One region of the Nocardiopsis sp. NPDC101807 genome, then DNA from elsewhere that is predicted to be linked to it. Evidence: riboswitches for the same ligand, from Rfam matches in the RefSeq annotation. Region 1 holds a riboswitch; each other region holds the start of a gene.

The links. Region 1 has a riboswitch for thiamine pyrophosphate ahead of thiO (glycine oxidase ThiO). Riboswitches for the same ligand answer to the same signal wherever they lie in the genome.
Region 2: linked by a shared signal. The riboswitch ahead of ACIRPH_RS24205 (ECF transporter S component) and the one ahead of thiO (glycine oxidase ThiO) in region 1 are both predicted to bind thiamine pyrophosphate.
Region 3: linked by a shared signal. The riboswitch ahead of thiC (phosphomethylpyrimidine synthase ThiC) and the one ahead of thiO (glycine oxidase ThiO) in region 1 are both predicted to bind thiamine pyrophosphate.
Region 4: linked by a shared signal. The riboswitch ahead of thiD (bifunctional hydroxymethylpyrimidine kinase/phosphomethylpyrimidine kinase) and the one ahead of thiO (glycine oxidase ThiO) in region 1 are both predicted to bind thiamine pyrophosphate.

The regions. Positions count from the first base shown of each region.
Region 1 covers NZ_JBIWMK010000007.1:78,259-85,692, reverse strand. Annotated here, with positions in the region: gene ACIRPH_RS21720 (6-phosphofructokinase) at 1-499, opposite strand, end outside; gene ACIRPH_RS21715 (response regulator transcription factor) at 664-1,320, opposite strand; gene pknB (Stk1 family PASTA domain-containing Ser/Thr kinase) at 1,525-3,492, opposite strand; gene ACIRPH_RS21705 (thiazole synthase) at 3,998-4,780, opposite strand; gene thiS (sulfur carrier protein ThiS) at 4,783-4,998, opposite strand; gene thiO (glycine oxidase ThiO) at 5,007-6,215, opposite strand; TPP riboswitch at 6,245-6,357, opposite strand; gene ACIRPH_RS21690 (Rv2175c family DNA-binding protein) at 6,465-6,842, shown strand; gene thiE (thiamine phosphate synthase) at 6,910-7,434, shown strand, end outside.
Region 2 covers NZ_JBIWMK010000008.1:157,363-164,796, forward strand. Annotated here, with positions in the region: gene ACIRPH_RS24190 (enoyl-CoA hydratase/isomerase family protein) at 4-792, opposite strand; gene ACIRPH_RS24195 (energy-coupling factor transporter transmembrane component T family protein) at 848-1,639, opposite strand; gene ACIRPH_RS24200 (ABC transporter ATP-binding protein) at 1,636-3,132, opposite strand; gene ACIRPH_RS24205 (ECF transporter S component) at 3,238-3,849, opposite strand; TPP riboswitch at 3,960-4,067, opposite strand; gene ACIRPH_RS24210 (transglycosylase domain-containing protein) at 4,165-6,291, opposite strand; gene ACIRPH_RS24215 (alpha-1,4-glucan--maltose-1-phosphate maltosyltransferase) at 7,250-7,434, shown strand, end outside.
Region 3 covers NZ_JBIWMK010000004.1:438,791-446,224, reverse strand. Annotated here, with positions in the region: gene ACIRPH_RS14870 (KGGVGR-motif variant AAA ATPase) at 1-169, shown strand, start outside; gene thiC (phosphomethylpyrimidine synthase ThiC) at 228-1,916, opposite strand; TPP riboswitch at 1,910-2,021, opposite strand; gene ACIRPH_RS14860 (SOS response-associated peptidase) at 2,134-2,985, opposite strand; gene ACIRPH_RS14855 (DUF3068 domain-containing protein) at 3,050-4,129, opposite strand; gene ACIRPH_RS14850 (alpha-(1->3)-arabinofuranosyltransferase) at 4,126-7,434, opposite strand, start outside.
Region 4 covers NZ_JBIWMK010000001.1:1,063,702-1,071,135, forward strand. Annotated here, with positions in the region: gene ACIRPH_RS04565 (acyl-CoA synthetase) at 124-1,812, shown strand; gene ACIRPH_RS04570 (DUF368 domain-containing protein) at 2,224-3,144, shown strand; gene ACIRPH_RS04575 (DedA family protein) at 3,171-3,869, shown strand; TPP riboswitch at 3,975-4,072, shown strand; gene thiD (bifunctional hydroxymethylpyrimidine kinase/phosphomethylpyrimidine kinase) at 4,061-4,867, shown strand; gene ACIRPH_RS04585 (alanine/glycine:cation symporter family protein) at 4,983-6,422, opposite strand; gene ACIRPH_RS04590 (DUF6457 domain-containing protein) at 6,658-6,906, opposite strand; gene ACIRPH_RS04595 (glycosyltransferase family 4 protein) at 7,152-7,434, shown strand, end outside.

The DNA.
Region 1 (7,434 bases):
CCACGACGAGGGCGCGGTGGTGCGACTCGGCCGTGGTGTGCAGGCGGTCGATCGCCTCCATGGCGATGTTCACGGCCGTGTCGAAGCCGAAGGTGTAGTCGGTCGCGTTGAGGTCGTTGTCGATGGTCTTGGGCACGCCCACGACGTTGACGCCGCGGTCGTGCAGCTGGCGGGCCACGCCCAGGGTGTCCTCGCCGCCGATGGCGACCAGCGCGTCGACGCCGAGCGCGGCCATGTTGTCCTTGACGCGCTCCACGCCGCCCTCGATCTTCATGAGGTTGGTGCGGGACGAGCCCAGGATGGTGCCGCCCCGGGGGAGGATGCCGCGCACGGACTCGACGTTCAGCGGAACGGTGTCGCCCTCCAGCGGTCCGCGCCAGCCGTCCCGGAAGCCGATGAACTCGTACCCGTAGTCCTTGATGCCCTTGCGGACCACGGCGCGGATGACCGCGTTCAGACCAGGGCAGTCTCCGCCACCGGTCAGCACCCCGACTCGCATACGAATTCTCCTCGACGTTGTGTGTTCCCACGGCGCGAGGCGCCATATGGTCTAGACCATAGTGGGCCCGGCTCCCCGGGGCCAACCCGGGGAGGCGAACAGTCCCGGAACGCCGTCGCCGTGCGCGTGGGAGCGTGACCGGAACCGGGCGGGGGCGCTGTCCGCTACTCGTCCAGGCCCTGGTCGATCGCGTACCGCACGAGCTCCACCCGGTTGTGCAGGTGCAGCTTGGTGAGGGTGTTCTGCACGTGGTTCTGCACGGTGCGGTGGGAGATGGTCAGGCGCTGGGCGATCTGCTTGTACGCCAGCCCCTTGGCGACCAGGCGCAGCACCTCGGTCTCGCGCGGGGTCAGCGCGGGCGCCCGGGGCTCCCGGACGCGGTCGGACGACGACAGCCTGCGGTACTCGCCCAGCACGAGCCCGGCCAGACCGGGGGTGTACACGGCCTCGCCGGTGTTCACGCGGCGCACCGCGTCGAGCAGCTCGTCCCGCCCCGCCGACTTGACCAGGTAGCCGGTGGCCCCGGCCTTCACGGCCGCCAGCACGTCGTCGCCCGCGCCGCTCGCGGACAGGACCAGTACCTGCGGGGGCTCGGGCATCGCGACGAGGCCCGCCGTCAGTTCGACCCCGGTCATGTCCGGCAGGTGCAGGTCCACCACCGCCAGGGTGGGACGCGCGGCCGGGGCGATGCGCAGCGCCTTGGCGCCGTCGCCCGCCGTCCCCACCACCTCGATCCCGGCCTCGCCCAGGTCGCGTGCGACAGCCTCGCGCCACATCGGGTGGTCGTCCACCACCAGTACCCGGATCTCCTCGGTCGCCATGCAGGGACCCTATCCCGACCGGGGCGGCCCCGGGCCGGCGGTCCGCGCACCCGCGCGGGACGTGTCGGCGCGGGGGCCCGCCGGCCTCGCCGTCCCGGGTGCGCGACGGCGGAGGGGGGGGGGGGGGGGGGGGGGGGGGGCCCCCCCCCCCCCCCCCCCCCCCCCCCCCGGCCCGCGCGCCCGGCCCCCGGGCGCGCGGACGCGTCAGTCGTCGTCCTCGAGGTCCCCGAAGTCGATGCCGCCCGGGGTCGCGGTGATCGTGATCGCCGTGCCCTCCGGCGCCTCGCCCGTGTGCGACTGGTGGGAGACCACCCTGCCGCCGAGGACGCGCTCGACCTCCACGTCGAAGCCGGCGTCCTCCAGCTCCTCCCTGGCGTCCCGCACCGGCATGCCGACCACGTCGGGGATCGCGACGCCCGGGGGTCCGGTGGAGACGGTCAGGGTGACCTCGCCGTTGGCGCCCACGCTGGCGCCGTTGTCCGGGCTCTGCCGGATCACGAGGCCCTCGTCGACGTCCTCGCTCTCCTCCTCGACCACCCTGACGGACAGGCCGAGTTCCTCCAGGGCCGTCCGGGCGGCGCCCTGCTCCTGGCCGACCACGGCCGGGACGGAGATGCTGCGGCTGACGGTGACCGTGACCGTGTCCTCCCGGTCGGCCTCGGCGCCCGCCTCGGGGTCGGTGGAGATCACCTCGCCGGGCGGGACGTCCTCGTCGTCGACGTCCACCTGTTCGAGGTTGTCCGGGGAGAACCCGAGGTCCTCCAGCGCCGCGAGGGCGTTCGCGGCGTCCTCGCCCCGCAGGTCCGGCATGGTCACGTTCTGCGGGCCCTGGGAGACGTAGACGGTCACCTCGTCCCCGGGCGACAGGCGCTCGCCCTGCCCGGGGTCGGTCCGACCGACGCTGCCCGGCTCGGCGTCGCTGTAGACGGGCTCCTCCGCGAGCGTGTAGACCAGCCCCTCGTCGAGGATGGCCTCGCGCGCGGCCTCGGGGCTCTGCCCCACCACGTCCGGCACGGTCTCGAACCGCCCGACGAGGAACCACCAGCCGGCGAGGAGCACCACCAGCGCCAGGACGGCGGCGCCGATCCCGATCAGCAGCCTGCGGCGCCGCGGGGAGTCGCGCTCGTCCGGGTAGTCGTCGTAGCCGTCGTCGTCGTAGCCGTCGTCGCGCAGCCCCGCGCTGTTCATGTCCACGACCATGGTGGCGTTCTCGGTGCCCGGCCCCGCCCCGCCCGCGATGAGCTGGGGGGCGGTGACGGACGCCGTCGCGGCGGTCGGGGCGACGGGCGCGAGCGGCGCCTCGCCGCCGGGGGCCGTGGCCGGCAGGCGGTGCAGGACCTCCAGCACCTTGGCCAGGTACTGGCCCGCGTTGCTCGGACGGTAGCGGGGGTCGCGCTCGGTGGCCTTGGTGACCAACGCGTCCACCTCGGGCGGAAGGCCCGGCAGGAAGTGCGAGGGGCGCGGCACGTCCTCGTTGACGTGCTGGTAGGCGATCGCGATGGGCGTCTCGCCGGTGTGCGGCTGGCCGCCGGTCAGCAGCTCGTAGAACATGATGCCCGCGGCGTACACGTCGCTGCGGGCGTCGGCGACGCCCTTCTCGATCTGCTCCGGCGCCAGGTAGGCGGCGGTGCCCATGAGGGTGCCGGTCCGGGTGAGGCCCTGGTTGGACTGCTCCACGGCGCGGGCCAGGCCGAAGTCGGCGACCTTGACCCGGCCGTCCTCGGTGAGGAGGACGTTCTCGGGCTTGACGTCGCGGTGGACCATGCCCGCCTGGTGGGCGGCGCCGAGCGCGGCCAGGACCGACGCCATGACGTTCAGGGCCTCGCGCGGGGACAGGCGCCCGCGGGCCTTGAGCAGGTCGCGCAGGGTGCGGCCGGGCACGTACTCCATCGCCAGGAACACGTGTCCCTGGTCCTCACCCTGGTCGAAGACCTGGACGACGTTGGGGTGGGAGAGCTTGGCGACGGAGTGCGCCTCGTTGATGAAGCGCTGGACGAAGGTGGGGTCCTGGGCCAGCGACGGGTGCATCACCTTCAACGCCAGGCGGCGGTCCAGCCTCAGGTCGTGGGCGACGTAGACGGTCGCCATCCCGCCTCCGGCGATCCTGGACTCGACGAAGTAGCGTCGGTCGAGGGTCGCGCCTACGAGCGGGTCGGAAGTCGTCATGTCCACGGCGGAGTAGTGTCCTTGCTGCGGGGAGCGCGGGCTGTCGCGGTTGGTGGCGCGTACCCGACACCGGGTGTCGAACCGACACGATAGCGGAAGCCCACGCCAGGTCTGCCCCGCGGTTCGCGGTCGCGTCGCGCCTCCCCACCCTCGGTGGCGGGCGTTCGCGCCTGGTTCATCGGCGAGCGTGCTGTGCCCTCCGTCGGGCCGCACACCCATCCCACGTTAGGGGACGGTGCCAAACGTTCCGGGGACGGCGCCCGGGTCCTCACGGGACTGGTGCGCGCCGGGCCGCCCGGTCCGGGAACCGGGAGGCCCGGTCCCCGCGGGGGCGCGGCACCCGGGGGCCGTCCGGGCGGACCGCCCGGGGTGGGACCGGTCACGCCCGGACGGAACACGCGCCCCGTGCGCCCCGGCGGCCGGGGCGCGTCACGCCCCGGCGGGGGCCGAACGCGCCGTCGGCGGGACGTGTGCGGCGGTGCGCGGCGGCGGGCCGCCCCGGGGGCGGGCGCTACTCCACCGCGGGGGACGACGCGAGGGCGTGCCGGCGCACCGGGATGCGCCCGGCCAGGCGGGCGCCCCGGCCGGCCCGGACGGCGTCGCGCATCGCGGCGGCCATGCGCACCGGGTCCTGTGCGCGGGTCACGGCCGTGGCCAGCAGGACCGCGTCGCAGCCCAGCTCCATCGCGAGGGCGGCGTCGCTGGCGGTGCCGATCCCGGCGTCCACGATCACGGGGACCCCCGCCCCCTCCACGATCAGTTCGAGGTTGTGCGGGTTGCGGATCCCCAGCCCGGAGCCGATCGGCGCGGCCAGCGGCATCACGGCCGCGCACCCCAGCTGCTCCAGGCGCCGGGCCAGCACCGGGTCGTCGTTGGTGTAGGGCAGGACGGTGAACCCCTCGTCCACGAGCTGCTCGGCGGCGTCCAGGAGTTCCACCGGGTCGGGCAGCAGGGTGTGCTCGTCCGCCACGACCTCCAGCTTCACCCAGTCCGTGCCCAGTGCCTCGCGGCCCAGCCGGGCGGTGCGCACCGCGTCCGCCGCGGTGAAGCACCCGGCGGTGTTGGGCAGCGCGCGGATCTCGTTGCGGGAGAGGACGTCCCACACCGACCCCTGCGCGCCGGGGGAGACCCTGCGCATGGCCACGGTGGTCAGCTCGGTCCCGGAGGTCACCAGGGCCTCCTCCAGGACCTCCAGGGAGGGAGCCCCGCCGGTGCCGGTGATCAGCCGCGAGCCGAAGGAGGTCCCGGCGATCACCAGGGGGTCCTCGGCGCGGCCGGTCGCGTGTCCGTCCATGCTCAGCCTCCCTGGACCGCGGTGAGGACGTCCACGCGGTCGCCCGCGCCCAGCGCGCCGTCCGCCCACGCGGCCCGGCGCACCACCTCGTCGTTGACGGCCACGGCGATCCCGCCGGGGATCGTGCCGCCGCCCGGCGCGGTCAGGTCGCGGACGACCGCCTCCACGGTCGTGCCGTCGGCGAACTCGCGGAGGTCGCCGTTGATGATGAGTTGCACTGCCTCTCCTACTCCCACGTCGTCGTGTGCGCGTCGCCGGTCGCCCGGTCCGCGGCGAACCTGCGCGCGTACTCCGGAAGGGCGCCCGTGGTGAGGGCGCGCGCCATGGCCTCCCCGGTGGCCGGGGTCAGCAGGACCCCGTGCCTGAAGTGCCCCGCGGCCAGGTGCAGGCCGGGGACCCGGGTCGGCCCCAGCAGGGGTTCGTTGTCCGGCGAGCCCGGGCGCAGGCCCACACAGGTCTCGGTGACCTCCAGCTCGGTCACCCCCGGGACGAGCTCGCGCGCGTCCCTCAGGACCTGCCAGAGGCCCCCGGCTGTGAGCGAGGTGTCGTAGCCCAGCTCCTCCTGGGTGGCGCCGATGATCACCTCTCCGTCGGCGCGCGGCACCAGGTAGGTGGTGAAGCCCCTCACCAGGCCCCGGACCGTGCGGCCGACGAGGGGCGCCTCCCCGGCCGGTACCCGGGCGCGCAGGAGCTGGCCCTTGACCGGGCGCAGCGGCGGCACCACCGGTTCGGGCACCGCGACGCGGTCGCTCCAGCAGCCGGCGGCCAGGACGACCTGGTGGGCGGGCAGGACCCGGCCGTCGTCCAGGCGCACGCCCAGCCGGGCGCCCCCGGGGCCGGGGGCCGTGACCTCCTCCGCCCGGCCGGCCGTCTCGGTGACCCCCGCGCGTCCGCCCGCCGCGGCCAGGGCGCGCAGCAGCAGCCGGGGATCGACGGAGTGGTCGTCGGGGGCGAGTACGCCGCCGCGCACGGACGGGGCGAGCATCGGCTCCAGCCGGCGGCACTCGCGGCTCGTCAGGCGCTCGGTGGCGATGCCCAGGCGCTCCTGGAGCCGGTGCAGGTCGGCGAGGACGGCCATGTCGTCGCGGTCGAAGGCCACCAGGAGGGTCCCGGTGGTGCGGTAGCCCACGCGGATCCCGCCGGCCGCCTCCAGCTCGGCGACGAACCCGGGGTACATGCCCGCGGAGCGGACCCCGAACTCCATGAGGGGCTCCTCGCCGAACACGGCCTCGGTGGCCGGGGTGAGCATGCCCGCCGCGACGGTGGAGGCGGCACGGGCTCCGGCGGGGCCGGTCACGGGGTCGGGCTCGACCAGGGTGACGCGAAGGCCCTCCTGGGCCGCCCGCCAGGCGGTGACCCTCCCCACGAGGCCGCCGCCGACCACGACGACGGTCCGCTCCGGCGCGTCCCCGGGACCGCCATTGGTAGGACGAATCGTTTCGTGTCGGGGGTCGTTCTCGGTGCGCACGGCGCTGTTCCCACTCCCTTCGCCGGCATGACCCGGATCAGGTTCGTGCGGTCGGAGGCTCACAGCCTCCCTCTCAGCCGGGTCCCACCCGGCTCCCGCGGGATGTGCAGAGGTCTGTCCCCATCCTAGAACCTCCTCCCGGAACGCGTGGCAGTGGCGGGTATCTCCACGGCGCCCGGACCCCGCCGCGCCGGAAGGTGTCCGGGCCCCGCGGGGATGTGGCAGATTGGGGGAGTGACACGAAGCGACATCGACATCGACACGCTGGTCGGCGAGTGGCTGACCCTGAAGGAGGCGGCCGCGCCGCTCGGCGTGAGCCCCAACCGGATCAAGACCCTGATCCGCGAGAACCGCATGATGGGTGTGGTCCGCGGAGGGCAGCTGTCCGTCCCCGCCGCCTTCATCGACGGCGACGACCTCGTCAAGGGGCTGCCCGGGACCCTGGTGCTGCTGACCGACGCGGGCTTCTCCACGGAGGAGGCCCTGCGCTGGCTCTTCACCCCCGACGACACCCTGCCGGGGACTCCCATCCAGGCGATGCGCGAGAACCGGGGCACCGAGGTGCGCCGCCGCGCCCAGGGCATGGCCTTCTAGGGAACGGCGCGCCGTCGGGCGGCCTCCCCTCCGGGGGGCCGACCGGCGAGGGCCTAGGGTGGGCGGGGTGAGGACCAGCCATGGAACCAGCCTGCGCAAGCGCCTGGACGCATCCCTTCTGTACCTGTGCACCGACGCCCGGACCGGGCGCGGTGATCTCGCCGAGTTCACCGACGCGGCCCTGGCCGGAGGGGTGGACATCATCCAGCTCCGGGACAAGGGGCTGGAGGCCCGCGAGGAGATCGCGGCCCTGGAGGTCATGCGGGAGGCCTGTGAGCGGCACGGGGCCCTGCTCGCGGTGAACGACCGCGCGGACATCGCCCGCGCGGTGCGCGCCGACGTCCTGCACCTGGGCCAGCGCGACCTGCCGGTGCCCATGGCCCGCGACATCATCGGGGCCGACCCCGTGATCGGCCGCTCCAACAACGACATCGCGGCCGCCTCCTCCTCCGCCGGGGAGGCCGGGAGCGACTACTTCTGCGTCGGCCCCACCTGGGCCACCCCCACCAAGCCGGGCCGCCCGGCGGCCGGCCTGTCCCTGGTCGAGCGCGCCGCCGCCCTGGGCACGGACCGCCCGTGGTTCGCCATCGGC
Region 2 (7,434 bases), on a different contig from region 1:
GCGTCAGCGCCCGTTGAACACCGCCTTGCCCGGCCCCTGCTCGACGAAGCTCCGCATCCCCGTCTTCTGGTCCTCGGTCGCGAACAGCCCGGCGAAGTGCAGGCGCTCGATCTCCAGCCCCGAGTCCAGGTCCGTCTCCAGGCCCCGGTCGACGGCCTCCTTGGCCGCGGCCAGCGCCACGGCGGGCCCCTCCGCGTACCGGGCCACCAGGGCCACGGCCGCCCGGTAGACGTCCCCGTCCGGGACGACCTCGTCGGCCAGCCCGATGCGCCCGGCCTCCTCCGCCCGCACGTGCCTGCCGCTGAAGATCATCTCCTTGGCCCGCGCGGGCCCGATCAGGCGCGGCAGGCGCTGGGTGCCGCCCGCCCCCGGGATGACGCCGAGCTGGATCTCGGGAACGCCCAGCCTGGCCCCCTCCCCCACGACCCGGAAGTCGGCGGCCAGCGCCAGCTCCAGCCCGCCGCCGAGGGCGTACCCGGTGACGGCGGCCACGACGGGCTTGGGGATGCGGGCCACCAGGGTCAGGGCGTTCTGGAGGCCGCGCCCGTACTCCAGCATCTCCGCGTGGGTGCGGTCCGCCATCTCCTTGATGTCGGCCCCCGCCACGAACACGCGCTCGCCGCCGTAGAGCACCACCGCGCGCACGGCGGGGTCCGCGGAGACCCTCGTGGCGGCCTCGGCGATCTCCGCCGTCAGCACGGCGTTGAGCGCGTTGACCTTCGGCCGGTCCAACCGGAGCACGGCCACCGCCGGGTGGTCCGGATCGGTCTCCACGCGCACGAACTCGCCCACGAACTCCACCTCTTCCACTTCGACGTCACTGTCCCGGGCTACCTAACCACCCGTGTCAGGAGAACAGCAGCACCAGGGTGCCGAGCCGCGCGGACAGCGCGTACGCCCCCGCCAGCAGCAGGGCCGCCCCCGCGAGCAGGAGCGTGTCCCCGCCCCGCCAGCGGCTCTCCCTGGCCCGTGTGCGGGGCCCGGTGCCGAACGCCCTGGCGTCCATCGCCGTCGCCAGCAGGGTTCCCGTCCGGATCGACCGCACCAGCAGCGCGAACAGCCTGCCGAAGAACAGCGTGACCATCCGCACCGGGTTGCCCCCGGCCTCCAGGCCGCGGGCCCTCCTCGCCAGCGTCACGGTCCGCCACTGGTCGGCCAGCAGGGGGATCAGCCGCAGCGCCGCCAGCACGCCCATGGCGGGGCGCTCGGGCACCTTCAGCCTCTGCACGAGCCCGTCGGCCATCTCGGTCGGATCGCTGCTGACGGCCGCGACGAGGCCGGGGAGGGCGATGGCGAGCAGGCGCACCGCGGCGCCCAGCGCCCCCTCCGCGCCGTGTTCGCCGTACAGGTAGTTGACCAGCCCGCTGGAGAGCCCCATGAGCAGGAAGGGGCCGCCGAGGACGAGCAGGGTGCGCCGGCCGATCCCGCTGAAGGGCAGGACCAGCAGAACGCCGGCCAGCACCACCCCTCCGGTGACCGCGTCCACGGCCGGGACCAGCCCGAGCCCCAGCAGCAGCGCGGCCAGGAGCTTGGCGGCCGGGTTGAGCCGGGTGAGCCGGCGGCGCGCTCCCCCGTCGCCCGGCGCCTCCGGGGCGGAGGCGTCACCGCCCCTGCGGCCCCGGTCCTCCGAGACGCTCACAGCTCCGCCTCCCCCGCCGTGCCCCGGACCGCGCGGCCCTCCGCCACGCGCACCCGCACGTCCGCGAAGTGCCGCAGGAGCAGTTCGTCGTGGGTGGCCACGACGACGGCGCACCCCCCGGCCCTCAGCCCGTCCAACAGCTCGACCAGCTCCGTCCACGTCCGGGTGTCCTGGCCGAAGGTCGGCTCGTCCAGGACGAGGACGCCGGGCGCGTGCGAGGGGCCGGAGCTGAGCGCCGTGGCCACCGACAGCCGCCGCTTCTCGCCCCCCGAGAGCGTGTAGGGGTGGGCGTCGGCCAGGCCGGTCAGGCGCAGCCGCTCCAGCAGCTCGTCCACCCGTTTCTCGGTCCCGGGCCCGTCCGCCCCGGCCCGCCGCGGGGCGAACAGCAGCTCGTCCCGCACGGTGCCGGTGACGAACTGGTCCTCCGCGTGCTGGAAGACGGTGCCCACGTGGCGGGACAGGAGCCGGGCGGGCCAGCGCGCCAGGGGCCGCCGGTCGGCCCCTGCCAGGGGGCCGCGCGGCAGGACCGCGCCCCTGTGGGGTCGGGAGAGCCCCGCCAGCAGAGTCAGCAGCGTGGACTTGCCCGCCCCGTTGGGGCCGGTCAGGGCGGTCGCCGTGCCGGCCGCGACGGAGAGGTCCACCCCGTCCAGCACGGTCCTCCGGGGCGGGGCGCCCACCCCCAGCTGGGAGGGGGTGCGCGCGGTGACGCCCACCGCCTCGACGCGGGGGCCGCCGCCCGGCGCGGGGACCGTGGCGGGGGAGGGCTCGTGACCGGGGACCCACACGCCCTGCTCCGCGAGGGAGCGCCCGTGCGCGGCGAACACGTCCGCCGGGTCCCCGTCGGCGACCACTCCGCCGCCCGGTGCGACGACCACGACCCTGTCCACCAGTCCGACCACGTCGGCGACCCGGTGCTCGACCAGGAGCAGGGTCGCCTCGGTCTCGGCGAGCAGGCGTTCCAGGACGCCGCGCACCAGGGCCGCGCCCGCGGGGTCGAGGTTGGCGGTGGGCTCGTCCAGCAGGAGCAGGCGCGGGCGCATGGCGAGCGCGCCGGCGATGACCAGCCGCTGCTTCTCACCGCCCGACAGCGCGCCGGTGGGGTGGTTCCGCCCGTACGGGAAGCCGACCGCGCCGAGCGCGTCGTCCACCCTCGGCCAGATCAGGCCGGGGTCCACCCCCAGGTTCTCCGGGCCGAAGGCGACGTCGTCGCCCGCGCGGGCCATCACCAGCTGCGTCTCCGGGTCCTGGCCGACCAGGCCGACCCCTCCACGGCCCCGGTCGGCGGGGAGGCCGTCGACCAGCAGCGTCCCCTCCTGGTCGCCGTTGAGGGCGCCGTCGGGGCCGGTGAGTCCGGCGAGGGAGTGCAGCAGGGTGGACTTGCCCGCCCCGGAGGCGCCGAGCAGCAGCACGCGCTCACCGGGCCCGACCGTGAGGTCCACCCCGCGCAGGGCGTAGGACTCGCGGCCCGCGTGGCGCCACCCCCAGCCGGACAGCTCGACGCGTGCGCCGCCCCCTCCGGGGGACCGGAGGGGGGCCGGTGCGGCGGGGTGCTCCGCGGTCGCCCCCGTGGGGCCGCGGCGGTCGTGGTCGGCCACGGGTCAGCCCCTGGCCGAGGGGAAGGGGGCCAGCGCGCCGGACCTGGCCAGCGCGGTGGTGAGGAGGCGGGCGCCGACGCCCGCGATGACCGCCGCGCTGATCACGACGATGACGCCGTAGACGAGCTGGAAGTGCAGGGGCCAGGTCACGTTGTAGACGATGTTGTCGCGGACGGCCGGGGAGAGGCCGGCCGCGGCCGCCGCGAGCACGGCCACGCCCATGCCCCAGCGCCGGTAGCCGAAGGCGAGGAAGACCAGTTCGGGGAGGAGGCCCTGGAGCGTCCCGTCGAGGATCACCATGACCCCCCACTGCGTCCCCAGCACCGCCGACACCAGGGAGGCCGCGATCGAGGTGAGCAGTGCGGCGCCCGGCTTGCGGATGACCAGTCCGCCGAGGACGCCGGAGATCAGCCACATGCCGTAGACCGCCGCCTGCGCGGGTGGGAAGCCCACGAAGAGCGGGGTCGTGACCGACCAGACGATGTTCCAGAGCCAGAAGACGACGCCGACGGCGACGCCGATCACGGCTGCCACGACGATGTCGACGGTGCGCCAGCCGCGCAGCCGTCCGAGGACGTCGCGCCAGAATCCGGTGCGCCCGGTATCGGTGCTCATCAGGTGGTGTCCCTTCGTCGGGGTGGACGAGGGCCCATGTGGCCAAGAGCGACGCCGGAGGACGTGCCGCGCCCCGGGACCGTCCCGGGTGCGCGGGAGCACGCCGCCGGAGACGGGTTCCTACGACTTCCTTCGCTGGCATGACCCAGATCAGGTGTGTAAGGGTCTGCGGCCGGGTGCCGCACTCTCAGCGCTCACGCGCTCCCCTGTCGGTTTCCCTCCATTATGCGTCAACAACGGGGGCCGCGGGGTGTTCCCTCCCCGCGGCCCCCGTTTTCCGCCCCTCGTCGGGGCCCCGCCCGGCGGCGGGAGCGGTCAGGCGTCGCCCTCGTCGTCCCCGCCCTTGGGCGGTGTCGACGACGGGTCGCCGAACGCCTTCGGCGACGGGGCGAAGCCCTCGGCCGGCAGGTCGGCGGTGGCCCCGCGCATGGTGGCCTGCCAGATGGGGCCGGGCAGCGTGCCGCCGTAGACGATGCCGTAGTAGCGCCCGCCGATCGTCACGCCCTGGAGCGGGTTCTCCTCGCCGCCGCGCATGTCGCCGACCACCACGGCCGACGCGAGGTTCGGGGTGTAGCCGGCGAACCAGGCGTAGGCGGCGTTGTCGGTGGTGCCGGTCTTGCCCGCGGCGGGGCGCCCGAGGCCGAGGCCGTTGGCGGTGCCGCCCTTGAACGTCTGCTGGAGCAGGTGGTTGACCCCGTCCGCGACGTCGCGCCCGACCCTGCCCTCCTCGCAGTCGGTGCGCGCCGCGACCTCCCGGGTGCCCTCGGCGCCCTCGCGGCCGATCCGCACGGAGACCACCGGGACGGGCTCGCAGTAGGTGCCGCGGGCGGCGAACGTGGCGTACGCGTTGGCGACGGTCAGCGGGGACACCTCCTGGTCCCCCAGGGTGAAGGAGCTCCAGACGCCCAGCGGCTCGCCGTCGGCGCGGTGGATGCCGACCCGCTCGGCCATCTCCGAGGTCTCGCAGAGGCCGACGCGCTTCTGGAGCTGGGCGAAGTAGGTGTTCACGGACCCCTTGGTCGCGCTGATCATGTTGTGCCGGCCGCCGTCGCTCTCCCCGGCGTTGCTCACGCTCCACCCGGACATCACGCCGCCGTCGCAGTTCTCGAGCCCTCCGACCGAGACGCTCTCGGGAGAGGAGAAGCTGGTGCCGTAGCCCAGCCCGGAGTGCAGGGCGGCGGCCAGGGTGAACGTCTTGAACGTCGACCCCGCCTGGTAGCCGAGCGAGCCGCCGGCCTCGCTGTCCACCGCCAGGTTGAGGGAGGTCGTGCCGAGCGCCTCGTCGTCGAACCCGTAGCGCAGGTTCTGCGCCATGCCCCGGATCCGGCCGGTGCCGGGCTCGACGATGGCCTGGGCGGCGAACTTGGTGGACTCCTCCGCCGGGACGTACCGCTCGATGGCCTCCTCCGCGGCCCGCTGCGCCTCCCCGTCGAGCGTGGTCCGCACGGTGATGCCGCCCTTGGTGAGCGCCTCGTCGCGCTCCCCCTGGAGCTCCCCGAGGATGTCGGAGCCGCGCAGCCAGCGCATGACGAAGTCGCAGAAGAACGGCTGCTCCGAGTGGTAGCAGCTGCCTCCTCGCGGGGTCGGGTCCAGGGCGAGCCCCCGGCTCGCGTACTCCTCGACCTGCGCCGCGTCCAGGTGCCCGGTCGCGCCCATCCGCTCCAGCACCAGGTCGCGGCGCTCGCGCGCGGCCTCGCGGTTGTTGAGCGGGTCGTAGAACGAGGGGCTGCGCACGAGCCCGACGATGGTGGCGGCCTGCGCCGGGTCCAGGTCGGCGGCGGAGACGGAGAAGTACCTCTGGGCCGCGACCTCGATGCCGTACGCCCCCGCCCCGAAGTAGGCGAGGTTGAGGTAGCCCTCCATGATCTCGTCCTTGGTGAGGCGGTCCTCGATGTCGATGGCGTGGCGCAGCTCCAGCAGCTTGCGGCCCAGGGTCTGCTCGCTGGCGCGCTCCACCTCCTCCTCGGTGGAGGCCTGCTCGATGAGCAGGTTCTTGACGTACTGCTGGGTGATGGTGGACCCGCCCTGGGTGTCCCCCTGCGCGGTGCGCATGGCGGCCCTGAGGACGCCGCGCAGGTCCAGCCCGGAGTGCTCGTAGAACCGGTCGTCCTCGATCGCCATGAGGGCGGCGGGCACCCACGGGCTGACCGCGTCCAGGGACACCACCTCGCGCTCGCGGTCGGCGACCTCCGCGATCGGTTCGTGGTCGACGTCGGTGAGGAGCACGCGCTCCGCCAGCGGGGAGATCTCCAGGTCGCTGGGGAGGGCCATGAAGGCGGCGGCCGCGTCCCTTCCGACCAGCCCCATCCCGCCCACCCACGGCATGACCAGCGCGGCGGTCAGGAGGCCGGCGACCGCACCCGTGCCCGTGAGGCGCAGGACGGCGTCCTTGCGCCCTCCGTCCGGGCGGTCGCCGTCACCGGCGCCCCTCCCGTGCTCCACCGCGTCGCCGAGGGCGGTCACGCGTTCCCGGAGCCGGTCCACCAGGGGGAGGACGGCCCGGTCGGCCCACCTCCTCCAGGGCGGCGCCCCGGACACGCCTTCGGCGTCCGCGCCGGAACCGCCGGCCCCCCGGCGGCCCCCCTCCCTCGCGTGCCTCGGGGCCCGGCTCTCGTCCGGGCCCCGCTCCTCCTGCGGCGGACCGTCCTGGTTCGGCTCCGTCACGTCGCCCCCCTCGGCCGTGTGACGCCCCGCCCGCGTCGCGCGCGCGGAGCAGGGCACTGCGACCTCCACGCTCGCAGGGGCACCGCAAAGCGCGGGAGGCCGAATCGGGCGTGTCATCGAAAAGCTTGCCCAATCCACGGCAAAGCGCCCGGCCCCGGCGCGCCCGCGGGACGTCGCGAAACAGGCGCGCGGTCCACTCGTCATCCGGGTGAAACAGGATCGGCGGACGCCGTCCGCGTCGTCCGCGCCCGAATTCGCGACAAAAGGGCCTGGGGCGATCATTCCCACGCGCCCGGGTGTCCGGAATACAGCCCGGCGGCCCCCGGGTGCATTCGGTGATCCCTACCCACGGCGACCCACCACCCAACACGACCGACGAATTTTCCGTCCTTTCACCACAGACCATCAGAAAACAACCACAGAGACAGCTGAATCCACCGACTCCTTATGACTGATATGTACGGTTTACCCAGGTGAAACCCGACAAATACCAGACCCCAAGCCTTCCGGCCAGTGTGATGAGGAACACACAAATTATCCGGCCCCGGCACTCCGCCAAACGCCACAAGAGGGCGGACGATAGACAGCAGAGGGAACCGAAGCCGTAATCCGGACAGTTTCCGTTCCGGAACTTCGTTAACTCCGTCTTGCGTCGGATTAACAACAGGTTATTTTCGCCTGCCATAAACCGCTCGCGCCCAGAAACGCCCGAACCACGACAATTACGGTGTAGCCAGTGATCGGACGCCTGCCCATCCTCGACATCTCTCCAGACAACGACCTCGGTCCGGTGAAAGCAGTTCCCGGGGAACGCTTCACCGTGGGGGCGACGGTCATCCGGGAGGGCCACGACTCCCTCGCCGCAGGGGTCGTCGTGTACTCCCCCCGGGGCCGCCGCGAACACCTCGTGCCCATGCGCGA
Region 3 (7,434 bases), on a different contig from region 1:
GCCTTTCAGCCTCGACGACGTCGGCCTGACTACGGAGGAGGCGGACGCCCTCCTCACCGCGGGAGTGTTCTACTTCGACGACAGCAGCGGGCAGTACAGGGTGCCGGAGATCTACCGTCACGGACTGGGATTCAACATCAGCCGCAAGGTACGAGTGCTCAAGCCCTAGGAGCCGGAAGGCGGGCGGGGGAACCTCGGGGCGGTTCCCCCGCCTCGGGGGACACTGGCTACTCGGCGAGGGGGAGGTACACGCGTCTGCCCTGTTCGGAGAACTCCGCCGACTTGTCGGCCATGCCCCGCTCGATGGCAGCGACGGTGTCCAGGCCGTGCTCCTCCGCGTAGCGGCGCACGTCCTGGGTGATCTTCATGGAGCAGAACTTGGGCCCGCACATGGAGCAGAAGTGCGCCGTCTTGGCCGGTTCGGCCGGCAGGGTCTCGTCGTGGAAGGACCGGGCGGTCTCGGGGTCGAGGGACAGGTGGAACTGGTCCTGCCAGCGGAACTCGAAACGCGCCTTGGACAGCTCGTCGTCCCACTCCTGGGCCCCGGGGTGCCCCTTGGCCAGGTCGGCGGCGTGCGCGGCGAGCTTGTAGGTGATGACGCCCGTCTTGACGTCGTCGCGGTCGGGCAGCCCGAGGTGCTCCTTGGGCGTGACGTAGCAGAGCATCGCCGTGCCGAGCCAGCCGATCTGCGCGGCGCCGATCGCCGAGGTGATGTGGTCGTAGCCGGGGGCCACGTCGGTGGCCAGGGGGCCGAGCGTGTAGAACGGCGCCTCGCCGCACAGCTCCTCCTCCAGGCGCACGTTCTCCGCGATCTTGTGCATGGGGACGTGCCCGGGTCCCTCGATCATCACCTGGACGTCGTGCGCGCGGGCGACGTGGGTGAGCTCCCCCAGGGTGCGGAGCTCGGCGAACTGGGCCTCGTCGTTGGCGTCGGCGATCGACCCGGGGCGCAGCCCGTCGCCGAGGGAGAAGGTGACGTCGTACTCCCGGAGGATCTCGCACAGCTCCTCGAAGTGGGTGTACAGGAAGCTCTCCCTGTGGTGGGCCAGGCACCAGGCGGCCATGATGGAGCCGCCCCGGGAGACGATGCCGGTGACCCGGCGGGCGGTGAGCGGCACGTACCGCAGCAGCACCCCCGCGTGCACCGTCATGTAGTCCACGCCCTGCTCGCACTGCTCGACCACGGTGTCCCGGTAGACCTCCCAGCTGAGCCGGGCCGGGTCCCCGTCGACCTTCTCCAGTGCCTGGTAGATGGGCACGGTGCCGATCGGGACGGGCGAGTTGCGCAGGATGCGCTCGCGGGTCTCGTGGATGCGCCTGCCCGTGGACAGGTCCATGACGGTGTCGGCGCCCCAGCGGGTGGCCCACACCATCTTCTCGACCTCCTCGGGCACGGAGGAGGTGACGGCGGAGTTGCCGATGTTGGCGTTGATCTTGACCAGGAAGTTCTTGCCGATGATCATCGGCTCGGACTCGGGGTGGCAGCGGTTGGCGGGGATCACCGCGCGGCCCAGGGCCACCTCGGAGCGGACGAACTCGGGGTCCACGCCCTCGCGTTCGGCCACGAAGCGCATCTCGGGGGTGAGGGTCCCGGCCTTCGCGCGGGCGAGCTGGGTGGACGCGCCGCCGGCCGGCGGGCGGTCCCCGGCCCAGGCCAGGCGGGTCGGGGGAAGGCCCCGGTGGACGTCGACGGACACGGCGTCGTCGGTGTAGGGGCCGGAGGTGTCGTACAGGTCGAAGTGGCTGCCGTTGCTGAGTCCCACCCTGCGCCGGGGCACGCGGAGCGTGTGGCCCTCCGGGGTCACGACCTCGCGATAGACCTTGGATGATCCCATGATGGGACCGGTGGTCACCCGGTGAACGGCGGTGTCGGAACCTCTGGTGGAACTGACGTCACGACCGTCGGTAGCCGTCATGGCATGCCTCCCTACGTCGGAATTACCCGAACAGGTTCTGCGGTCGGCGACACCGTCGAGTCGCCCTCTCAGCCCGCCATGGCGCGAGCTCCCGCGTTGCGTATTCACATGTGTGGGCACGTCGTGCGTGCCGCGGCGCCTCGATCCCGGCGCCGGGGCCCTGCGGCCCCGCACACCATACACAGGTCCGCCCCCGCTGTGTCCACCGCCACAGGGGTCAGAAAAGTGTCCCCGGTTCGCCACCCCCGGTGTCGGTGAGGGGTTCGAGCAGGTCGGGACGGTTGTTCTTGATGGTGTTGACGTCGGTGGACACCTCGTCGACCGCGAACCGGTCGACGGGGGTCTCCCCCAGCAGGTGCGCGAGCTCGTCGGCGCCCGAGGCGGGGTCCAGCCAGGCGGCCCAGTCCTCCGGAGGCACGACGACCGGCATGCGCTCGTGGATGTGGTCGAGCCCGGGCGCCGCCCCCGTGGTGATGACCGCGCAGCTCCACACCCAGGCGGCGGGGTCGTCCTCGGGAACCTCGGGGTCGCGCCAGCGCTCGAAGATGCCCGCCATCGCCAGGGGGCGGTCGTCCCGGTAGTGGATCGCGTAGGGCTTCTTGTCGGCCTTGGCCTTGCGCTTCTTGTGCTGGGGGTCGGTCGCGGGCGAGGTGCTGGCCTGGACGGTGCCGTCCTTGCCGACGAGCTGCCACTCGTAGTAGGCGTCGGCGGGCAGCAGGCACCGGCGGCGCCGGTAGGCGGTGCGGAAGGCCGGCTTGTCGGCGACCGTCTCGCTCCGGGCGTTGATCATCCGGTAGCCGACGTTGCGGTCCCTGGCCCAGGAGGGGACGAGGCCCCAGCGCAGCGTGTGCAGGCTCCTGGGCCCGGGCGGGCCCTGGTCGCCGGCCCGGGGCGGCGACCCGAGCACGGCGTACACCGGTCTTCCCGGCGAGATGTTGTAGTCCGGCTCCAGCTCCTCCAGCGGCGGCCACGACCGGGGATCCGCCTCCTCGGTGAGGGCCTGCTCGGGCAGCCCGAAGGCGAGCTGCAGCTGGTGCACGTTCCGGGACTGGGCATAGCGACCGCACATGTGTCCGATACTACGGCGTGGCCTTCCCGCCCACCGCCGGAACACAGGCGCGGACGGGGCCCGGTCACCACTGCGGGTCGAGGGGCTCCCCGGCGCGCCGGCGCCCGCGCCCACGGGCGGGGGCCTCCCGGCCGGCGTCCGCGTCCCCGCTCAGCGCACCGTCCGCGGGTGCGCCGTCCGCGCGGTGGCCCCGCCATGCCTGGACCAGGCCGACGAGGACCGCCAGCCCTCCGAGCGGCCCCAGGGTCCGGGGCGCCCAGGAGTCCAGGGCGCGCAGCAGCACCGACCTGACGCGGGCCTGCTCGGCGTAGCCGGAGACCTGGTTGTCCGCCATGGCCAGTTCCGCGTGCAGGAGGGGGACCTCGCCCCCGTCGTCCTGCGGACGCAGGGTCTCCGCACGCGTCTCGTGGGCGTCGACCACGATCCCGCTGACCGGCTCCACCCAGAACGTGCGGCTCACCTCCAGCCAGCGCGTGGCGGTGACCGTCCCCCGGGCGCCGGACCGGAACAGCTCGGCGGGCACCGGGCGCGCCGACTCCGGAACCTGGGCGGCCTCGACCCACTGGCTGTACCGGCGCACGGGGACCCCGGCGACCTCATCCCACTCCTGGAACTCCAGCATCGGCGCGGAGCGCACCTCCGCGTCGTAGAACGGGTGGTCGCCCTCCTCCGCCCCGGGCGGCCACGAGTACACGAGCCCCGCCTGGCGGACCGCGCGGTCGCCGTCGACGTGCTCGCCGCAGCAGTTGACCGCCCTGCCGGTCTCGCGGTCCACGATCACCCGCCGGCTCCAGTGGTCGATCATCCGGTCGGGCGCCGAGGTGTCCACGGACACCTCCCACGCCGACCAGTCCCCGCCGTGGGCCGAGCCGTCCACACGGGTCACCCGGGTGAGCTCCGCGGCCTCCACCCACCGCCAGGTGGAGGTGTCGAGGTAGCCCGCGTCCTCGTCGACCATCCTGACGTCGAACCGGGTCTGCGCCGGCAGCAGGGCGATCCTCTCGTGCACGTACAGCGGCAGCAGGGCGGCCAGTGTCAGCAGGAACGCCCCCAGCGCCACCATGACGGCGCCCCGCGGCACGGCGCGTGCGGGGGACCCGGGCGGGCCGACCTGGCTGTCGGCCGGCGTCCCGATCGCGCTCATGCTCGGGCCTCCTCGGAGTCGGGCTCCCTCAGGTCGTCGTCACGGGGCTCCGCCGCCGGGGCGCCCCGCCCGTCCGCCCCGCCGGGGTCCGGACGGCGGGTGGACCCGGCGGCCCCCGGATCCGCCCGGGCCTCCCCCCGGGCCGGGGCCGGGTCGGCGTCGTCCGGGTCCCCGTCGCCGCGCTGCCCCAGGGCCAGGACGAGCCTGGCGAGCGCGGGCAGGCACAGCAGCTGGGCCGCCCAGCCGCGCAGCGCTCCCCCGAACGCCTCCGTGACGTCGTGGAAGGGCATGTACAGGGCCAGGTGGGTGCCCAGGGCCAGGGACAGCCCGGCCAGGCCCAGCGACACCACCGGGGGCCACGGCCCGGCCAGGTGGGGCAGGAGGCGCCCGCCCATCGACGGCCGTCCCGGTCTGGCGTGCCTCAGCCGCCGGGGCGCGCGGCGGCCCAGCCACCACATGCACAGCAGGATCAGACCGACCAGGGCCGCGCCGACCCAGCCCGCGACCCAGACCCCGTAGGCCAGGCCGAGCGGCAGGACCGCCCAGCGGCCCGCCCAGCCGGGGCCGGCCGCGGGCAGGGACCGGGAGCCGCGCGGGGGCGAGGACCGGTGGGCGCGCCCGCCCGGCAGGAGCCGGCGGGGCCACAGCGCCGCCACCACCAGCACCGCGGCCAGGACGGCTCCGGCGGCGAGGGCTCGGTGGTAGGCGGCGTCGGGCGTGTACGTCAGGGTGACCGTGCCCGCGCTGCCCTCCGGGAGGACCCAGGCCTGCTTCCACCCCTCCAGGCGGATCGGCTCCAGCGGCGCGTCCCCGCCCTCCAGGACCGCACGCCAGCCCTCGTTGAAGTTCTCGTTGACGACCAGGAAGCTGTCCTCGTCGACGTCCACGTCGAACCGGCGCTCGCCGGGCCCCCACTCGTGCAGGGCCTCCACCTCGGCCGTGGTGACCTCGGCCCGGTCCGCGGCGGGCCCGGCGGAGCCGATGAGCGCCGAGCGCACCTCGTAGCGGTTGCCCGGGTCGACCACGACCCGGTTCTCGCCCTCGACCAGGTCCAGGTCCGTGCAGCTCTCGTAGGGCACCGGCCGACCGGTGAGCTGGTCGGCGAGGGCTCCCCCGCTGATCCGGGTCTCCACGCGCTGTCCGTTGACCCGCAGCGTGGGGCCCAGGCCGCAGGCGGTGGACGCGTCGCCCTCGGGCAGCGGGTCGACCGGTTCGACGCCCGGGATCTCGACGGTGCCGATCTCCAGCGCCTGCCCCTCGGGGCGCTCGAACGTCACCCGCAGCGAGGACGCGGTGAACTCGGCGAAGTCCACCCGGCCGCTGCCGTCGATCCAGCCCTCGCGTACGGTGCCGCCGCCCTCGACGGTCACGCGGATCGGCCGCATCACGCTGTCGGCGCGCGGGAACTCGACGGCCAGGTACCCGATCCCGGTGGGAGCCCCCAGGTCGATGTCGAGCCAGGGGTTCTTCTCCTCCGGGTCCGGGTACCAGACGGTGCTCTCGTCACCGTCCAGGACGCCCCGGCCCATGGCCGCCGGGTGCTCCACCGCGGTGGAGGAGGCGGTCACGTGCGGGTGGGGGCCGGCCCGGTTCGCGGCGTTCTCCGCCTCCCTGGGGTCGGTGAGCACGACCTCGCCGGTCACGGAGTGCGGCGCGGAGGCCGCGTCCGCCGACAGGTCGAAGGTGCGGTCCAGCCCTCGTGCGTCCTCCCCCTGCACCTGGAGGCGCGGGTTGCAGACCCACACGTGGGAGCCCTCCATGCAGCCGGGCGCGGTCCCGGTGGAGCCGGTGAACAGCAGCGTCCCGGCGTCCGCGGGGCCGGGCACGCGCAGGGTGCGGTCCAGTTCGAGGCCGGGGACCGAGACGGAGGCGATGCCCACGCGGGTGCCGAACCGGTACTCGGGCTCCCAGGCGAGCTCGTCCACGCGCACGCGCAGCGTGCCGGTGGGCCCGGGCGGGGCCATGAGCTCCTGCGGCTCCGCCGTCGCGGCGACGGGGACCTCCGCCTCGCCGTTGTCGGTGACCAGCGTGACGCGGGAGGGCGGTGGCTCGTCGGCGAGCTGCTCGAAGGCGATGCTCAGCCCCGTGAGGTCCTGGGGCTCGGAGAACTCGATCTCGAGCCACTGGCCCAGGGCCCCGGTGAAGGCGCTGGACCGCCACGAGGTGGTGAGGTCGTCGTCGAGCGCGGCGTGCGGGGCGTGCCCGGGGTCGCGGTCGCCGGCGCGCGCCCCCGCACCGCTCTCGGACGAGGAGGCCCTCACCGAGTCGATCCCGATGTCCTCGGCGTGGGCGACGTGGTCCTCCCAGGCCGGGTCGAGGACGTCGGGCGCGGGGACGTCGCGTTCGAGTTCCTCGTCCTCGGTCAGGGTCGCGGACACGTTGCGGCGCACGTCGGGGTAGACGACCTCGCGGCGGCGGGCGGTGTCGGTGACGATCGTGTCCTCCGCGGCGATCCCGGCGGTGCCGGGGTCGTCGCCCAGGAGGACCGGGCGGTCGTCGGTGAGCAGGCCCTGCTCGGCCAGGTGGAGCACGGACTCGGGTCCGCCGGTGACCCTCAGCGTCCCGTCGGAGGGAACGGTGCCCACGGTCGGGGCCGCCTCCCCGACCTCGTAGACGGTCAGGGCCGGGTACGGCTGGTCGAACCACTGGGAGGCGGACTGGTGGTCGAGGGAGCCGATCACCGGGCCGAACTCGGCGGCCTCGGTGATGCCGGGCGAGTTCCGGAGGGCCTGGTGGACGCGTGCGGGCCAGCCGCCGTTGTTGGCGGTGCGCTGGAGGTCGTTGCGGACCAGGAGGTGGGTGACGCCCATGCGGGCGAGGGTGGCGGAGAGCCCGGCGGAGCCGCGGCCCGAGGAGACCCTCTGGTCGATCTCGTGGGTGATGCGGGAGACGCCCGCCGAACCCCACGGGATGATCTGGTGGTTGGTCCAGGCCCCGTCCAGGAGGGGCTGCAGGGGTTCGTCGAGGGGGCGCCCCCACTCGTACTCGCCGCGCGCGGAGCCCGGCAGGGCCATGGTCATGCCGCGCTCGTCGGAGCGCTCCTCCAGCCAGTCGGCCGCGTCGTACCAGTACTCGGGGATCCGCTCGTAGCCCCCGGCGGGGGCGATGCCGACGGTGCCGACGGGCACGAGGGTGACGAGGAAGACGGAGGAGGCGCCGCCCGCGACGGCCCGGCGGACGCGCCCGGGGGCGGGGCCCCCGCCGCGGTCCGCGCGGTCGCGCGCCACCACGACCGGCAGGTGGGCCAGGCCCAGGACCAGCGGCAGGCGGATCAGCGCGTCGAACTTGTGCACGTTCCGGAACGG
Region 4 (7,434 bases), on a different contig from region 1:
CGCGCTCCACAGCCCCGACGGCGATCGGCTCCTCCCCCGAGGGGTACCGTCGCACCAACGAGCCACAGTGCCGCCGCGAGCCCCTCCGCCGTGGACGGCCCGTCGACCGATGGGAGGTCGGGCGTGCCCACCGCAGTGTCCCCGGCGTCCGCCGACGCCCCGTTCTCCCTCGCGGCGCTGCTCGCCGCGGTCACCGACGCCGTCCCCGACCGGACGGCCCTGGTCGCCGGGCCCCGGCGCCTCACGTACCGGGCCCTGCACGACCGCTCCGTCCGCCTCGCCCGCCACCTGGTCGGCGCGGGCGTGGGCCGCGGCGAGCACGTCGCGATCCTGGCCTTCAACCGCGCCGAGTGGGTGGAGTCCTTCCTCGGCGTCCTGCGCGCGGGAGCGGTCCCGGTCAACGTCAACTACCGCTACGTCGCGGGCGAGCTGCGGCACGTCCTGGCCGACTCGCACGCGGTCGCGCTGATCGCGGAGGACTCCCTGGCGTCGACGGTCGAGGCGGTGCTCCCGGACCTGCCCCGGCTCCGCCACGTGGTGCTCGTCGCCGACGGCTCCGTGCGCTCCGCCGAGGGGGTCGGCTACGAGGAGGCGCTGGCCGCCGCGCCGGAGGGCACGGCCCTTCCTCCGACCAGCGGCGAGGACCACTACCTGCTCTACACCGGGGGCACCACCGGCTACCCCAAGGGGGTGCTGTGGCGGCAGGCCGACATCTTCCGCGCCGCCCTGGAGCGGCGCTCCCCCGGGGCGCCCCGGGCCCGGACCCTGGACGACGTGGCCGGGCGCGCCGCCCGGTGCTTCCCCCAGCGCATGCTGGTGCTGGGGCCGCTCATGCACGCCGCCGGGCAGTGGAACGCCCTGAGCATGCTGCTGTGCGGCAAGCAGGTGGTGCTGTCGACCGACCGCAGCTTCCAACCCGACCGGGTGCTGGAGACGGCGCACCGGGAGGGCGTGCACACGGTCCAGCTGGTGGGCGACGCCATGGCCCGCCCGCTGGCCCGGCACCTGCTCACCGAACCCGGCCTGTGCCCGGACCTGACCGCCGTCCGCTCCGGCGGCACACCGCTCACCCCGCAGGTGCGCGGCCTGTGGCGGGCCTGGCGCGAGGACGTCGCCCTGGCCGACTCCTACGGGGGCTCGGAGACGGGCGTGTGCGGTTCGGCGACCGCCGCGGAGGGGAGCGGCGGGCCGGACGGCCCCGGGTCCCTGGAGGGGGCCGCCGACGCCCGCAGCTTCACGATGGGCGGCAGCATCGCGGTGCTGGACCAGGCGCTGCGCCCGCTCCCGCCGGGCTCGCCCGAGGTCGGCCGGATCGCGCGGACCGGCCGGATCCCGCTGGGCTACTACAACGACCCCATCACGACGGCCCGCACCTTCCCCACCGACGCCGACGGACGCCGCTGGGCCCTGTCCGGCGACTTCGGGACGCGGGCCGTGGACGGGTCGATCGTCCTCCTGGGACGCGGGAGCGCCGTCATCAACACCGCCGGGGAGAAGGTGTACCCGGAGGAGGTGGAGGCCGCCCTGAAGGCGCACCCCTCGGTGGAGGACGCGATCGTGGTGCCCGCCTCGGACGAGCGGCTCGGCCAGAGGGTGACGGCCCTGGTCTCCCTCGCCGCGGGGGCCCTCCTGGAGGAGTCCGCCCTGCTGGACCACTGCCGCGTGCGCCTGGCGGGGTTCAAGGTGCCGAGGACCGTCCACTTCGTGGACCGGGTGCGGCGCACGGCCGTCGGCAAGCAGGACTACCGGTGGGCGGCGTCGGTGGCCCGGGACGAGGGCGGGGCCCCGCGCCCGAGCCCGCTGCGGTACTGACGGCCGCGGTCCGCGGAGCCCTCGGCGCGAGGGCCGGGACGGTGTCCGCCCTGTGGAAGACCACACCCTGTCACTGAGACGAAGCACAGTTTTCGGATGCTATCCAGTCACCCTTCCCCAGGGCCGAAAATTACGACATTCCAGGACAAAGGCCACGTAGGGGTTCTGTCAGACCTCGCTGTGACGGCTCAGGGCGGGGTACGGTCGTCCACAACTCTCCCCAGCGCCTGCCCACAGCGGCCTCCGCCCCTTGTACCGTAGAACCCGACGGCCGCACTCTCCGGCCGATTCGGACAGTCTCCTTTTCGCCTCATCCCCCTCCCGTCGCGCATTCGCGTGCACGGGCGAGACACCTAGGACGGAGGAAGGCGCATTTCTCCCGGGTTCCCCGGGCCGCGTCCAACTATCCAGATGGCCCATTCCGCAGGCTCCTACCTCCTCGACGCGGTGCGCGGCGGCGCCGTGGGCGCCTCCGAGGCCCTTCCCGGCATCAGCGGCGGGACCGTCGCCCTCATCGTCGGCCTCTACGACGAGCTCATCGGGGGCGCCGGCCACGTGGTCAGCGGGATCAGGAGGTACGTCGCGGACGTCCCCCGGGGGCGCGGCGGGGAGCGCGCGCGGGAGCGGTTCCGGCAGGTGGACTGGGGCGTTCTGGTTCCCGCGCTGGTCGGCATGGCCGTGTTCCTGGTCCTGGCCGCCCTCCTCCTGGCCCCGCTCGTCGACGCCTACACCCAGTACGCCTACGCGCTGTTCTTCGGGCTCGTCCTGGCGTGCCTGTGGATCCCCTACTCCGGGGCCGGCCGCCCCTGGAGGGCCGGGCACTACGCCGTGGCGCTGGTGTTCGCCGTAGCGGCGTTCGTGCTCACCGGGCTGCCGGGCGCCAACCTGCCGACCCACCCGGCGGTCGTCTTCCTCGCCGCCGCGGTGGCCGTCTGCGCGCTCGTCCTGCCGGGGTTGTCCGGCTCCTTCATCCTGCTCACCCTCGGGCTCTACGAGCCGACGATCAGCGCGGTCGGCGACCTGGACATCGCCTACCTGGCGGTCTTCGCCCTGGGCATGCTCACCGGCCTGTCCCTGTTCGTGAAGTTGCTCCAGCACCTCCTGGAGAACTTTCACCACATGACCCTCGTTGTACTCACCGGCCTCATGGCCGGTTCGCTGCGCGCCCTGTGGCCGTGGCAGACCGAGTCCCGCGAGGTCGTCACCCCCACCGACGTCCCCGTGACAGTCGTCTTCATCGTCGCCGGCTTCGTGATCGTGACCGCCGCCATCGTCTGGGAGCGCCGCAAGCGCTCGCGGGCCGAGGCCGCCCACGTCCCGACCGGCGTCTGACCGGAAAGAACGGAAAGCCACTTCTCATGACAGCGAATCTGTGGACGGCGTCGAACCTGGCGATGGAAGGCGAGGTCGTCCACGAGTACGAGGGCTTCATCGGCTGGGTTCTGAGCCTGATGACGACCCTGGGCGAGCCCGGCGTCGGCGTGGCCCTGTTCATCGAGACCTTCTTCCCCCCGATGCCGAGCGAGGCGGTCCTGCCCGGTGCGGGCTTCCTGGCCTACGACGGGCACATGAACGTCTGGCTCGCCATCCTGTGGGCCACGATCGGCTGCCTGGTCGGCGCCTGGGGCTTCTACGCGATCGGCGCCCTGCTGGGCCGGGACCGCACCAAGTGGCTGGTGGAGAAGACCCCCCTGCTGGAGGTCGAGGACTTCTACAAGGCCGAGCGCTTCTTCGCCCGCTTCGGCGGCCTCGCCGTGCTCCTGGGCCGGTGCGTGCCACTGGTGCGCAGCTTCATCTCGGTCCCCGCGGGCATCGAGCGGATGCCCATCCTCAAGTTCTCCGTGTACACCGTGATCGGCTCCGCCGTCTGGAACTCGATCTGGATCGGCCTCGGCTACGCCTTCGGCCCGGCCATCAAGCCGATCCTGGTGCAGTGGAGCGGCCTCATCAGCAACATCGTGCTCGTCATCATCGCCCTGCTGTTCCTGTGGTTCGTCATCGCCCGCGTCCGCAAGCTGCTCAAGGCCCGGTCCGCGGACAACGCACCCACCCTCTGAACGGCGCCGGCAGCCGTACGGGCCCCTCGGGCCCGCACGCCCGGAACACATACGCCGACCCCCTCGGGTCGGCCGCACACTGAGCGGGGCCGCCCACGCGGCGGCCCCGACGGCGCGGGGTGCCGGTGGGTCCACCGGCTGAGAGCACACCCGTCGAACCTGCCCTAGTTCGTACTAGCGAAGGAACGCCCATGAGCGCGTACAACATCGTGTCCATCGCCGGCAGCGACCCCAGCGGGGGCGCCGGGATCCAGGCGGACCTCAAGGCCTTCTCCGCACACGGGGCCTTCGGCATGACCGTGGTCGCGGCCCTCACCGCCCAGTCCACGCGCGGCGTCACCGGGGTCCACCCGATCCCCGCCGAATTCGTCGCCCACCAGATGGACACCCTCTTCTCCGACGCCACGGTGCACGCGGTCAAGGTCGGCATGCTCGGCACGGCCGAGGTCACCGAGGCCGTCGCCGAGGCGATCGGGCGCCACGGACTGCCCCGCGTGGTGGTGGACCCGGTGATGGTGGCCAAGAGCGGCGACCGGCTGCTGGAACCCTCCGCCGTCGACGCGCTGCGCACCCGGCTGCTGCCCCGGGCGGACCTGGTCACGCCGAACCTCCCCGAGGCGGCCGACCTGCTGGACGAGCCGGAGGCGGCCGACCTGGCGGCGATGCACGACCAGGCCCTCCGCCTGCTGGAGTTCGGTCCGCGCGGGGTCCTGCTCAAGGGAGGCCACCTGGCCGGCGAGGACTGCGTCGACATCCTGGTGACCCGGGACTCCGCCCCGGTCGAGTTCCGCTCGCCGAGGGTCCGCACCCGCAACACGCACGGCACGGGGTGCACCCTGTCCTCCTCGATCGCGGCCCTGCTCCCGCAGCGGCCGGACACGGCCTCCGCCGTGGGCGACGCCAAGGCCTACCTGACCGAGGCGCTCCGGCGGGCGGACGAGATCGACGCCGGAGGCGGACAGGGGCCCGTGCACCACTTTCACGCCTGGTGGAAGTAGGGCCCGCCGACCGGGGAGGGCGCGGCCGGCGCCCTCCCCGGTGAGGCCCGGCCCCGGCGGTGCGGCCCGTCCGCGAGGGCCGCGGCCGGGGCGCGGTGGGCCGCCGGCCGTACCGCTACCCCCGTACGGGCTCCATGACCGCGTCCGGGTCCCGCCAGTCCGGGTGGGCGAAGAACTTCCTCGTCTCCGCGACGACCACCGGGGACAGCAGGAGCAGCCCGATCAGGTTGGGCAGGGCCATGAGCCCGTTGGCGATGTCGCTGAACAGCCACACCGCGTCGATCTGCGCCGTGGCGCCGACGTAGACGAACGCGATGAACAGCAGCCGGTAGGGCACGACGAGCGCGCGCCCCGCCAGGTACACGACGCACCTCTCGCCGTAGTAGGCCCAGCCGAGGATGGTGGTGTAGGCGAAGACCACCACCGCGCAGGTGACGAACACGGGGCCCAGGCCCGCCAGGTCCGGGCTGATCCGGCCGAGGCCGACCTCCATCGCGGAGGTGGTGAGCAGGATGCCCTTGTCGCCGCCCTCCACTCCTGCGGCGCCGGTGTCCTGCCACACCCCGGTCGTGATGATCATCATCGCGGTCAGGGTCAGCATGATCACGGTGTCGACGAAGGTCTGCGTCATCGCGACGAGGGCCTGGCGGACCGGCTGGTCGGTCCTGGCCGCGGCGGCGGCGATGGCGCCGGTGCCCATGCCCGACTCGTTCGAGAAGATGCCGCGGGAGACGCCCTGGCGGATGACGTGCATCAGTGTGGCGCCCGCGAACCCGCCCACCGCGGAGGTGCCGGTGAAGGCGTCGCCGAGGACCAGCGCGAAGGCGGGGCCGATCCGGTCGTGGTGCACCGCCAGGACCAGAAGGTTCATGAGGACGAAGCCGATGATCATGAACGGGACCACGGCGGAGGCGACCCGGCCGATCCCCCTGATGCCGCCGAGGACGACCACGGCGGTCAGCAGCATCAGGACCGCGCCGACGATCGGCCGGTCGACGCCGGTGGCGTCGTTGACCGCCTCGGCCACGGCGTTGGCCTGGGTGCCGTTGCCGATGCCGAAGGCGGCCACCGCCCCGAAGACGGCGAACGAGCAGCCGAGGAGGACGCCGAGGCCCCCGGGAAGGCCCCGGCGCAGGTAGTACATCGGGCCGCCGGCCTGCTCGCCCCTCTCGTCCGTGACCCTGTACTTCACCCCGAGCAGGGCCTCGCTGTACTTGGTGGCCATGCCGAGGACGCCGGTGACCCACATCCAGAAGAGGGCGCCCGGCCCGCCGAGCCCGATGGCCAGCCCCACCCCGGCGATGTTGCCGACGCCGGTCGTCGCGGCCAGGGCGGTGTTGAGGGCCTGGAAGTGCGAGATGTCGCCCCTGACGCCCTCGCCGACCTCCTCCCGCCGGACGAGGGCGAGCCACAGGGCGTGGGCGAGCCGTGTGAACTGGAGCGCCCGGAGCCGGATCGTCAGGTAGACCCCGGTGACCAGCAGCAACGGGAGGAGGACGAGCGGACCCCAGATGATGCCGCTCAGTACTCCGGCCATGTCGAGCAGCAGGTCCACGGGGGTCTCCGTCTCGGTGCGCGCGTCGGCCCGGCGCCACCGGCACGGCGAGGCGGGGTCCGGCGGTCCGGAGGGACGTGCCGACGCTAGTGGACACCGGGCGGTGACGCAGGGAAATCACGGCAACACGCGGCGAAGCCTTGCCCGCCGCGCCCCGTGCCCGCCGCACCGCGGCCGGGGGCGCCCGCCCGCCGGACGCCCCGGTCACCGCGGGGCCCCTGGGGGAGGGCAGCGGTCAGGAGTCGTCCTTCTTGTGGGAGAGGGCGAGCCTGCTCAGCACCTCCGCGGCCCGGGCCGGGTCGGCGCCCCGGCCGACGGCGACGCCGAGCAGGTAGGTGGTGAGCGGGGCGGCGGGGCGGGCCACGGAGTGGGCGGCGTCCCTGGCGAGGTCGAGGACGCGGTCGACGTCCTCCTTGCCCAGGGGCTCCGTACCGGTCAGCTCCAGTTCACGGTGGACGGCTTCCGCCCATTCGACGAGGGTCACCGGGCGACTCCTAGGAGAGGGATGGCGGTCACGTCAGGCGATCATAGCCATCCGGGCGTCACCGGGCGGCCACAGGCGCGCGCGGGCGGGTCACCGTCCGATCGCCCGGCCCACGCCTGCGCTTCGGAAGGGGTTCCCCCCGTGCCGGACCGCGGTTCATCCGGCGGTCCTAGTGTCGGCACCAGCCTTCCCCCGGCGTTGGGAGCCCCCGCATGCCACCGACCGAGCCCTCTCAGCCGCTTCGCGTGGCGATCGTGACGGAGTCCTTTCTCCCGCAGGTCAACGGGGTGACCAACTCCGTCTGCCGGGTCGCCGAACTGCTCGCCTCGCGCGGGCACCGGGCCCTCGTCCTGGCCCCCGGCCCCGGGCCGTCCTCCTACGCGGGCTTCCCCGTGGTCCGCATGCCCTCGCTCCCCCTGCCCTTCTACCGGGACTTCCCCGTGGGCCTCCCCGCCCGGCGCACGATGACCGCGGCCGTCCGCGCCTTCGCCCCCGACGTGCTGCACCTGGCCTCGCCCGCCCTGCTCG